DNA from 3 places in the Streptomyces sp. NPDC001410 genome. Region 3 is predicted to be linked to each of the others. Evidence: riboswitches for the same ligand, from Rfam matches in the RefSeq annotation. Region 3 holds a riboswitch; each other region holds the start of a gene.
What was found. Region 3 has a riboswitch for cyclic di-AMP ahead of ACFY3C_RS35295 (transglycosylase family protein). Riboswitches for the same ligand answer to the same signal wherever they lie in the genome.
Positions count from the first base shown of each region.

Region 1: another riboswitch for cyclic di-AMP. It lies ahead of ACFY3C_RS07110 (NlpC/P60 family protein); the one in region 3 lies ahead of ACFY3C_RS35295 (transglycosylase family protein).
Region 2: another riboswitch for cyclic di-AMP. It lies ahead of ACFY3C_RS25900 (M23 family metallopeptidase); the one in region 3 lies ahead of ACFY3C_RS35295 (transglycosylase family protein).

Region 1 covers NZ_JBIAWE010000003.1:110,542-113,808, forward strand. The annotation lists gene ACFY3C_RS07110 (NlpC/P60 family protein) at 1-1,422, opposite strand, end outside; cyclic di-AMP (ydaO/yuaA leader) riboswitch at 1,433-1,604, opposite strand; gene ACFY3C_RS07115 (DUF1996 domain-containing protein) at 1,936-3,267, shown strand, end outside.
Region 2 covers NZ_JBIAWE010000012.1:20,513-23,779, reverse strand. The annotation lists gene ACFY3C_RS25905 (PP2C family protein-serine/threonine phosphatase) at 1-901, shown strand, start outside; cyclic di-AMP (ydaO/yuaA leader) riboswitch at 1,143-1,302, shown strand; gene ACFY3C_RS25900 (M23 family metallopeptidase) at 1,310-2,341, shown strand; gene ACFY3C_RS25895 (aldo/keto reductase) at 2,415-3,267, shown strand, end outside.
Region 3 covers NZ_JBIAWE010000019.1:181,089-184,355, forward strand. The annotation lists gene ACFY3C_RS35285 (cytochrome P450) at 1-1, shown strand, start outside; gene ACFY3C_RS35290 (transglycosylase family protein) at 198-1,253, shown strand; cyclic di-AMP (ydaO/yuaA leader) riboswitch at 1,437-1,605, shown strand; gene ACFY3C_RS35295 (transglycosylase family protein) at 1,610-2,287, shown strand; gene eno (phosphopyruvate hydratase) at 2,675-3,267, shown strand, end outside.

The DNA.
Region 1 (3,267 bases), on a different contig from region 3:
GGTGATGGCGGGCGCGGCGAAAGCCCCGGTGTCGGTCGGGAGGGGTACGGCGAAGGATCCGGTGTCGACGGTGAGCGGTGCGGCGTAGGCGCCGGTGCCGGTCGGAAGGGGTGCGGCGAAAGCCCCGGTGTCGCTGGGAAGAGGCGCGGCGAAGGAGCCTGTGTCGGTTGGAAGAGGCGCGGCGAAAGCCTCAGCATCGGTCGGAAGCGGTACGGCGAAGGACCCGGTGTCGACGGTGAGCGGCGCGGCGAAGGCGCCGGTGCCAGTCGTCGCAAGGGGCGCAGCGAAGGACCCGGTGTCGGTCGGAAGGGGCGCAGCGAAGGACCCGGTGTCGGTCGGAAGGGGCGCAGCGAAGGACCCGGTGTCGGTCGGAAGGGGCGCTGCGAAGGACCCCGTGTCGGCCGGAAGGCCCGCAGGCAGCGGCGCGGTGAAGGAGCCCGTGTCGGTCAGAGGGGTTGTCGCGGCCGGACGGCTGAAGGGCTCGGTGCCGGCGGGAAGCGCGGTCGCGCCGAGCACGGTGGCCGTCTCCTGCGCCGGGAACACACCGGGTGCCGCCCACTGCGGTGCCCGCCACTGGTCCTCGGTCGGCTGTGGTGCCTGACCCGCCGCGGTGCCCAGGGCGTCCGGCGTGGGAGTGGGCTGGGCGGCCGCGGTGCGCAGGGCGATGCCGCGGGACAACACGTCCCGGGCCGCGGCGAGTTTGCGCCGGTTCTCCGCCTTGGACACGGCTGGGGCAGGACGTCGGGACCCGGTGGCGGGGGCGGGAAGTGCCCGGGACTCCTGCTGCGGGGTCGACGGGGCGGCGGGGAGAGCGGGGAGAGACAGGGCGGCAGGCTGCACCGAGGTGCGGCCCGCCGGTTCCAGCATGGCTCGGCTCGGCAGCTCGGCAGCGGCTCGGCCGGGGAGTTCCAGAGCGGTGCGGTCGGCCGCTACCTCCATGACCCGGCTCGTCAGTTCGGGAAGGGCGCGGCTCGTCAGTTCGGGCACGGGCCGCGCGGTCAGCTCTGCGGCGCCCCCACTCGGCAGCTCCGGCAGCGCACGGGCACCCGTCCGCCCCGAAGGTCCGGCGGGCAACTCCGGCAGACCCCGTCCCGGTGTCCCCCCGTCACCACCGGGGCGATCGCGGTCGGCTCGGTCCGAGGAGCGAGCCGGGGCGGCCTGCCGGTCGGGCATCCGGTCCGCCGGCAGGACCGCGGGTACGGACGGGCCGAGCTTGGCCCGCGCCCCTTCGAACCACTGCTTGGCCACCTCGTCGAGGGCCGGATCCGAGCGCCGGGCCGGCCGCTTGGCCAGCGGAACACCACGGTTCCGTGTCGCCCCCGCCATGGCCCGTGTCGCGTTGAAGTTCCCCGTCTCGTCCTCGGCCCGGTCGTAGAGGGAGTTGATCCGCTGCCGAACCTCGTCGCGGCTGTCCGTCGCCATGAAGGGACGCACTCCTTCCGTGCTCCGCCTACCGAGTCAGCTGTCGGGTTCGGGCGGTCGGTTCCGGAAGGCGTGCCCTACGGCCGCCGCCCGCAAGGGCGTTGGCCGATTCACCCCGAAGTCGGTCGGGTCCCCGGCTCCGGCTGCACTCCACGGTGCACCGGATTCGGCGGAGGCCACGCGGCCCGGCGTGGTTCGCCGGGGGAGCCGTGCGGCCTGGTCGTCAACCTAGCCAATTTGTGTGGCCCGTGTGAAGGTTGAAGTGCGCAATGTCCGATACAGATATGTGATGTTCGTCTTGCCATTCGAGATGAGTCACTCTCCGGGTGGCGCGGTGCCTATGAGATTCTGGTGAATCCTCGGGACGCCTGAACACTCGGGCGCTCGGATCCGTATGGGGCGGGGGATTTCCATGCCGAGCCGCTCGACAGACTCAGAGGTACTTCCGTGGGACGCAACACGCGCAGACGCCCGACCCGTGCACGACGCGCGACCTTCGCAGCGGTCGCCCTGATGCTGGGCGGAGGCGGGCTCGTCGCGGCCAATGTCTACGCCTCGGCCAGCGAGGGCACGTGGGGCGGGGGCGGCGGCACCGACGCGACCGGGCAGGTCCGCTCCGCGGGCATGGCCACGATCGACTGCCCGGACGTCGGCAGCCGGCTGACGACGGTGCCGGACGGCGCCCGTGAGGCCGTCGACGGCGAACTCGCCCAGCTGGACCAGCAGATCGCGGCCGCGTACCAGCAACTCCAGGCGTCGGCCGAGTCCGTCCGCCAGGACCCCACGGCCGCGGACGAGCCCATCATGAACCCGCTGAAGGAGAAGCGGGCGGCCACGATCGAGCGGATCGCCGTCGCCATCGACCAGGTGGGTGACCGGCCGGAAGGACTGGAATCCCTGGCCGCCTGCACCCTGCGCCCCGCCCAGGCCGGCAACGCCGGCCAGGTCGGCGCCGCCCCGAGCGACGGAGCCCAACAGGGCACCGGCCAGGGTCAGAACGGCGCCGGCCAGGGCGGCAACGGACCCGTCGCCTCCGACTACGCGGACATCACCTCCGTACAGCCGAACGTGCCGAACCCGCCCCAGCAGGACGACGCCTCGCGCGGCACGTTCACCTCCGAGTGCGGTGTCAACGCCAACGGGCTGTTCAACTCCGACAACGTGATCGTCGCGCCCGGTGTCTCCAACGGCGCCCACCACTTCCACGACTACATCGGCAACCAGTCCAACAACGCCTTCGCCAGCGACGAGGACCTGGCCGACGCCGAGACCAGCTGTGTGGACCAGGGCGACAAATCCACGTACTACTGGCCGGTGCTGCGGCTGCAGAACGGCAAGCAGGAACGGGACGCCGGCGCCCCGGGCGGCGGCACCGAGGGCAACGCGGGCCAGATCGTCACGGCCAAGCAGGTGACGCTGACCTTCGTGGGCAGCCCGCGCGGCAAGGTCACCGAGATGCCGCGGCTGCTGCGCATCATCACCGGCGACGCCAAGGCCTTCGTCAACGGCCCCGCCAACGCCAACGCCTCGTGGAGCTGCACCGGTTTCGAGGACAGGCAGCTGAAGGACAAGTACCCGCTGTGCCCGTCCGGCAGCGACGTGGTGCGCACCTTCCGCTTCCAGAGCTGCTGGGACGGCCGCAACATCGACAGCGCCAACCACCGCACCCACGTGGCCTTCGCCGGCCCTGACGGCTCCTGCCCCGAGGGCTTCCGGGCGATCCCGCAGCTGGTCCAGCGCATCGTCTACGGCGTTGCCGCGCCGAGCCTGAACGACGGCGGGCGGACGGTGCCGTTCTTCGCGGTGGACTCCTTCCCCGAGCAGCTGCACAAGCCGGTCACCGAC
Region 2 (3,267 bases), on a different contig from region 3:
CGCCCTGGTCGCCACCGTCGTCGTCACCACCCGGACCGGTCCCGCCACGGACGTGCACACGATCACCGAGGTCGTCACCGTGGCCACGGTCGCCGTGCTGGCCGCCGCCATCAACCGCGTCCTGCGCCTCGGCGACCAGCGGCTCGCCTCCGCCCGGGAGATCGCCGAGGCCGCCCAGCGGGCCGTCCTGCCCGAACCGGACGACCGCATCGCCGGCTTCGACATCGCGGCCCGGTACGAGGCGGCGCAGGAGGACGCCTTCATCGGCGGCGACCTGTACGCGGTGCAGAACAGCCCGCACGGCGTACGGCTGGTCGTCGGGGACGTACGCGGCAAGGGCATGGGCGCGGTCGCCGCCGTCGCCGTGGTCATCGGGGCGTTCCGGGAGGCCGCCGAGCAGGAGACCACGCTGGAGGCGGTGGCCGCGCGGCTGGAGCGGGCGCTGGCCCGCGAGGGCACCCGGCGGGACGGGACCGACGCCTTCGAGGGCTTCACCACCGCCGTCCTCGCCGAACTCCCGCACGGCGGCAGCGGCGACGGTGTGGTCCGGATCGTCAACCGCGGCCACCCGCCACCGCTGCTCCTGCACGACGACGGCACCCTGCGCACCCTGGCCGCGCACGAACCCGCGCTGCCGCTCGGCATGGCCGACCTCGGCCGGTGGCCCGACCGCGCGACCGAGTCCGGCTTCCCGAGCGGCGCCACCCTGCTGCTCTACACCGACGGCCTGTCCGAGGCCCGCGACGCCCACGGCCGCTTCTACGACCCCCTGCGCCGGCTCGCCGGACGCCGCTTCCCCGACCCCCGCGCGCTGCTCGGCCGCCTCGCCGCGGAGGTGCGCCGGCACTCCGGAGGCGGGATGACGGACGACATGGCGCTGCTGGCCGTACGGCGGCCCTGACGCCCCGCCAGTGTCACCCAAGGTGATCGGACGGAAGCCCTCCGCATAACATCTGAGACACCATCAAAATTGCCGAGACTCCTGAATGCTGGTCAACTCGCCCGTTTTCCACCGGTCCTGACGCCTACGTCCGCCCCGAAAAACGTTAATGATCAAGCAGAACGGCTTGGAATCTGACGTCCGGGTCTATTAACGTTCGATAACGCAGCGCGGTCGTCCCAGCCGTCACAAGAGGCGGCTCCGTGCGCACGCGCCGAATCCCGCAAGGGAACCGGGGAACCACCACCTTGGGGTGAATCACGCGGATGCCGCCGTGGAAGCACGGCAGGTATACGCGCGTAGGAGACCTTCCTGCTCCGAACCCGTCAGCTAACCCGGTAGGCGAAGGAAGGAAAGGAGTGCGCCTTCGTGGCGTCCAACCGGCCTGCTCCAGAAGCCCCGTTCATGCCGAGCGAGACCGAGACCTTCGGTTACTTCGGCGCTCAGCACACCGACGAGGGCCCCTGGGAGGAGTGGAACCCCACCGAGGAGTCCATCCGGCCGGTACGCGGTCGGCACCGCGTGGGCAAGCAGCGCGGCGGCGGACTCGCCCGCAGCTCCACGGTCCTCGGCGTCGGTGTCATCGCCGCCGTCGGCGCGGGCGGCATGGCCAGCGCCCACACCGGCAAGCCGCCGGTCTCCATCTCCATGCCGGACCTGGACTCCGTCAGCTCCCTGTTCGACGACGGCTCCTCCTCCGACGCGCCCAAGGCCACCACGGCCTCGCTGACCAACGTCGGCACGACCGACGCCGAAAGCGACCAGAGCGACGCGGGCGAGGCCCTGCGCAACCGGATCATGGCCCAGGCCGAGCAGCAGCAGAGCAAGGCCGACAGCAAGGCCACCGCGATAGCGGCGGCCACCGCCGAGAAGCAGGCCGCCGACGCGGCCGCCAAGGCGCAGAAGGAAGCCGCAGCCAAGGCCGCCGAGGCCAAGAAGGCGGCGGAGGCCGCGGCCGAGAAGAAGGCCGAGGAAGAGCGCCTGGCCGCGCTGGCCAAGCAGTACAAGCTGCCGGTCGTCTCGTACACGATCACCGGCACCTTCGGCCAGCCGGGATCGATGTGGTCCTCCGGCTACCACACCGGCCTCGACTTCGCCGCCCCCACGGGCACGCTCATCAAGGCGATCCACAGCGGCACCATCACCGAGGCGGGCTGGGCCGGTGCCTACGGCTACCGCACGGTCCTCACCCTGGACGACGGCACCGAGCTGTGGTTCTGCCACCAGTCCTCGATCAGCGTCTCCGTCGGCCAGAAGGTCAGCACCGGCGACGTCATCGGCCGCGTCGGCGCCACCGGCAACGTCACCGGCCCGCACCTCCACCTGGAGGTCCACCCGGGCGGCCAGGCCACCGGCATCGACCCGATGGCATGGCTGCGCGACAAGGGCCTCGCCCCCTGACACGTCCTTCTCTTGCGGGAACTCGGCACCGGCGGCGGAATGCGATCATCCACCGCCGGTGTTGTCGTAGAGCATGACTTCCCTGCGCACACTCGGCTCCTCCGACCTCCAGGTCTTCCCGCTCGCCCTCGGCGGCAACGTCTTCGGCTGGACCGCCGACGAGGAGACCTCCTTCGCCGTCCTCGACGCCTACACGGCCGCCGGCGGCAACTTCGTCGACACCGCCGACTCCTACTCGGCGTGGATCGAGGGCCACAAGGGCGGGGAGTCCGAGACGATCATCGGCAGGTGGGTCAGGGCCCGCGGCAACCGCTCCGACGTCGTCATCGCCACCAAGGTCAGCCAGCACCCCGAGTACCAGGGCCTGACCGCGGCCAACATCAAGGCGGCCGCCGACGCCTCCCTGCGCCGCCTGGACACCGACTACATCGACCTCTACTACACGCACTTCGACAAGCCCGAAGTCCCGGTCGAGGAGATCATCGGCGCGCTCGACGAGCTGGTGAAGGCGGGCAAGGTCCGGCACATCGCCGCCTCGAACATCTCGGCGGAGCGCCTCCAGGCCTCCCTGGACTTCTCCGACCGCGAGGGCCTGGCCCGGTACGTCGCCCTCCAGCCCCACTACAACCTGGTCTCCCGCGACACCTACGAGGGCCCGTTGCAGGACCTCGCCGCCCGTGAGGGCCTCGCGGCGGTCCCGTACTTCGCCCTTGCCTCCGGTTTCCTCACCGGGAAGTACCGGCCCGGTACGACGGTCGAGAGCGCCCGCGCCGGTTCGGCCGCGAGGCACCTGGAGTCCGAGCGCGGCCAGAAGGTCCTCGCGGCCCTGGACGAGATCGCCGGCGCCCACGAGGCCCCCGTCGCCACGGTCGCCCTCGCCTGGCTGGCCGCCCAGCCGACGGTGACGGCCCCGATCGCGTCGGCGC
Region 3 (3,267 bases):
AGCGCGGCTCGAACAGGCCGGACACGGGCAGACGTTCGCACAGCCGAACATGACAGGCACTTTCTTCTGTGATCTTCACGTGATCTGCGCGGCATTAACTTGTGACAAGTGATCGTCTGCCGATACGTTCACTCATCAGCGTGGCCCCCGAGTTCCATCGGCCACGCCGGCCCCGCTGTCGCACGAAAGGCTTCCGCATGCTCTCCGGGAACGGTCGTCACCGTCGCCCCCGTCAGGCTCCGGCCCTCCTCGTCGCGGCCGGCGTGACCGGCTCCGCCATCGCCATCCCGCTGCTCGGCGCGGCGAGCGCCAACGCGGCCGACGGCACCACATGGGACAAGGTGGCCGAGTGCGAGAGCGGCGGCTCCTGGAGCGCCGACACCGGCAACGGTTACTACGGCGGCCTGCAGATATCCCAGGACGACTGGGACAAGTACGGCGGCACGAAGTACGCCTCCACCGCCGACCAGGCCAGCCGTTCGCAGCAGATCGCCGTCGCCGAGAGGATCCTCGACGACCAGGGCACCACCCCCTGGGCCACCTGCGCCCTGCTCTCCGGCATGACCTCGAAGTCCGACTCCGTGGACGTCGACACGGGCGTCTCGGACTCGGGCTCGGACTCCGACTCGGGCTCGGCGCACTCCGGGAACTCCTCCAAGTCCTCGGACTCGTCCAAGTCGGACGGCAGTTCCGATTCCGACGAGAATTCCGACTCTTCCGACCTGTCGGATTCATCCTCCTCGTCACCCTCATCCGACTCCTCCTCGGATGCGAAGGGCAGGCCGTCCCCGAGCGCTGACCAGGACGCCGACTCCAAGGGCTCCGGCAAGAGCACAGACACTCCCAAGTCCGACAAATCCGCATCGCCCGACTCCGGAGACGTTCAGGGGGACGAGTCCGTCACCACGGATCCCGCAACGGAGGGCTCGGACAATTCGTGGCAGACCAGCGGCTCTTCGAGCCTGGTCGACACCGGCGCCCTCGGCAGTGGCGGACGTCACCGTGGTGCAAGTGCGGACGAAAGCGCGACAAACGGTCAGAACGACACCCCGTCGGGTCGCCATGCCGGCCGCGACGCGGGCACCTACACCGTCCGCGAGGGTGACACCCTCTGCTCCATCGCCGACTCCCTTGACCTCGACGGCGGATGGCACGCGCTCTATGCCGGGAACAAGAAGGCCATCGGCGCCGACCCGAACCACATCAGTGCCGGTCAGACCCTGAAAGTCGGTGCCGAAGAGGGCGATAAGTAGCGGGAGTTGACGCCCCGCTTCGCTCCCTAATGTCCCTTTTGGTGAAAGTGTGGGATGAGTCTCAGAAGCCCTGATCGTCTTTGAAATTCCGCCCATCGCCTGTCTACGGTCAAGGCCGCTCGTCACCACGAGCCCCGGCATCCGCAACGCCGAGTCCTGCCAGCGGCCGCCCGGGAACAGTCGTCGCGTCATGCGCCGTAGGCAGGAGCGGGGGACCCAAGGTAAGTGCCGGGACCGGCAGTTGATGTCGGTACCGGCTTGGGGTGAAGCCGCGTCCCGTAAGGGCCGCGGCCGGGCAACTCAACCGGCCCGAACCCGACAGCTCACCTCGCAGGCGTCGGTGAGGGGATCGATCCATGCTGTTCTCCGGCAAGGGCACGCACCGTCGTCCGTTCAAGGCCACCCGTGTCATCGCGCTCGCCGGTGTCACCGGCGCCGCCATCGCCGCCCCGCTGATGGCGGCCGGCAACGCCTCCGCCGCCACCGCCTCCGAGTGGGACAAGGTCGCCCAGTGCGAGTCCGGCGGCAACTGGTCGATCAACACCGGCAACGGCTACTACGGCGGCCTGCAGTTCTCCGCCTCCACCTGGGCCGCCTACGGCGGTACCGCCTACGCCGCCCGCGCCGACCTGGCCACCAAGCAGCAGCAGATCACCGTCGCCGAGAAGGTCCTCGCCTCCCAGGGCAAGGGCGCCTGGCCGGTCTGCGGCACGGGCCTGTCGAGCACCCCGTACAGCGGCACCGCGGCGGCCCCGTCGAGCAGCAGCGCCTCGAAGACCACCACGACCACCACCCGCGCCACCGAGCAGCAGGCCGCCTCCCGGTCCGCCGAGCGCCAGACCGTCACCACCCCGACCGGCAAGAAGGTCAAGAAGGGCGACGGCGAGTACAAGGTGGTCAAGGGCGACACCCTCGGCACGATCGCCGAGAAGCACAAGGTCAAGGGCGGCTGGCAGAAGCTGTTCGAGCTGAACAAGGGCATCGTCGAGGACGCCGACCTCATCTACCCGGGCCAGCAGCTGCACCTGAAGTGACACCTGGCTCCCACCGGAACCACAGCGCTCTCACAAGGCCTGCCCCCACTCTGAAGGCCTCGTGAGGGTCTTCCCCCCGTCCCCACGGGCTCCCCGTCCCGGCGCGTGTTCCCCCGTACGCGCCGGGGCGGGGTTGTTTGTGCCCCCACCCTGTGTCCCCGCCTCGCTCCCCGCCCCGTTTCCCCTCTGTCTCCCCGCCTGTTTCCCCACTCTTCGGCCGGGCCTCATCCACAAGCCTCTTTGTTCCGAGCGTGAACAATAGGTACGGTCTCCCTGTCCCTCTCCGTCCACGGGTCGGTCGGTCGGTGGCCGACGCCCCCAGGACGGTTAGGCTCTAGGCGCAAGGCACACAAGCCCCGCACAACCAGCGTCACATCCACGAAGGAGATGCTCGTGCCGTCCATCGACGTCGTCGTAGCCCGGGAAATCCTGGACTCCCGAGGCAACCCCACGGTCGAGGTCGAGGTCGGCCTCGACGACGGCAGCACGGGTCGTGCCGCCGTCCCGTCCGGCGCCTCCACCGGCGCCTTCGAGGCCATCGAGCTGCGCGACGGTGACCCGAACCGCTACCAGGGCAAGGGTGTCGAGAAGGCCGTCCTCGCCGTCATCGAGCAGATCGGCCCGGAGCTGGTCGGCTACGACGCCACCGAGCAGCGCCTGATCGACCAGGCCATGTTCGACCTGGACGCCACCGACAACAAGGGCTCCCTCGGCGCCAACGCCATCCTCGGCGTCTCCCTCGCCGTCGCCCACGCCGCCTCCGAGGCCAGCGACCTCCCGCTCTTCCGCTACCTGGGCGGCCCGAACGCGCACCTGCTGCCGGTGCCGATGATGAACATCCTGAACGGCGGCTCGCACGCCGACTCCAACGTGGACATCCAGGAGTTCATGATCGCCCCGATCGGCGCGGAGTCCTTCTCCGAGGCCCTGCGCTGGGGCACCGAGGTCTACCACACCCTCAAGAAGGTCCTGAAGGGCAA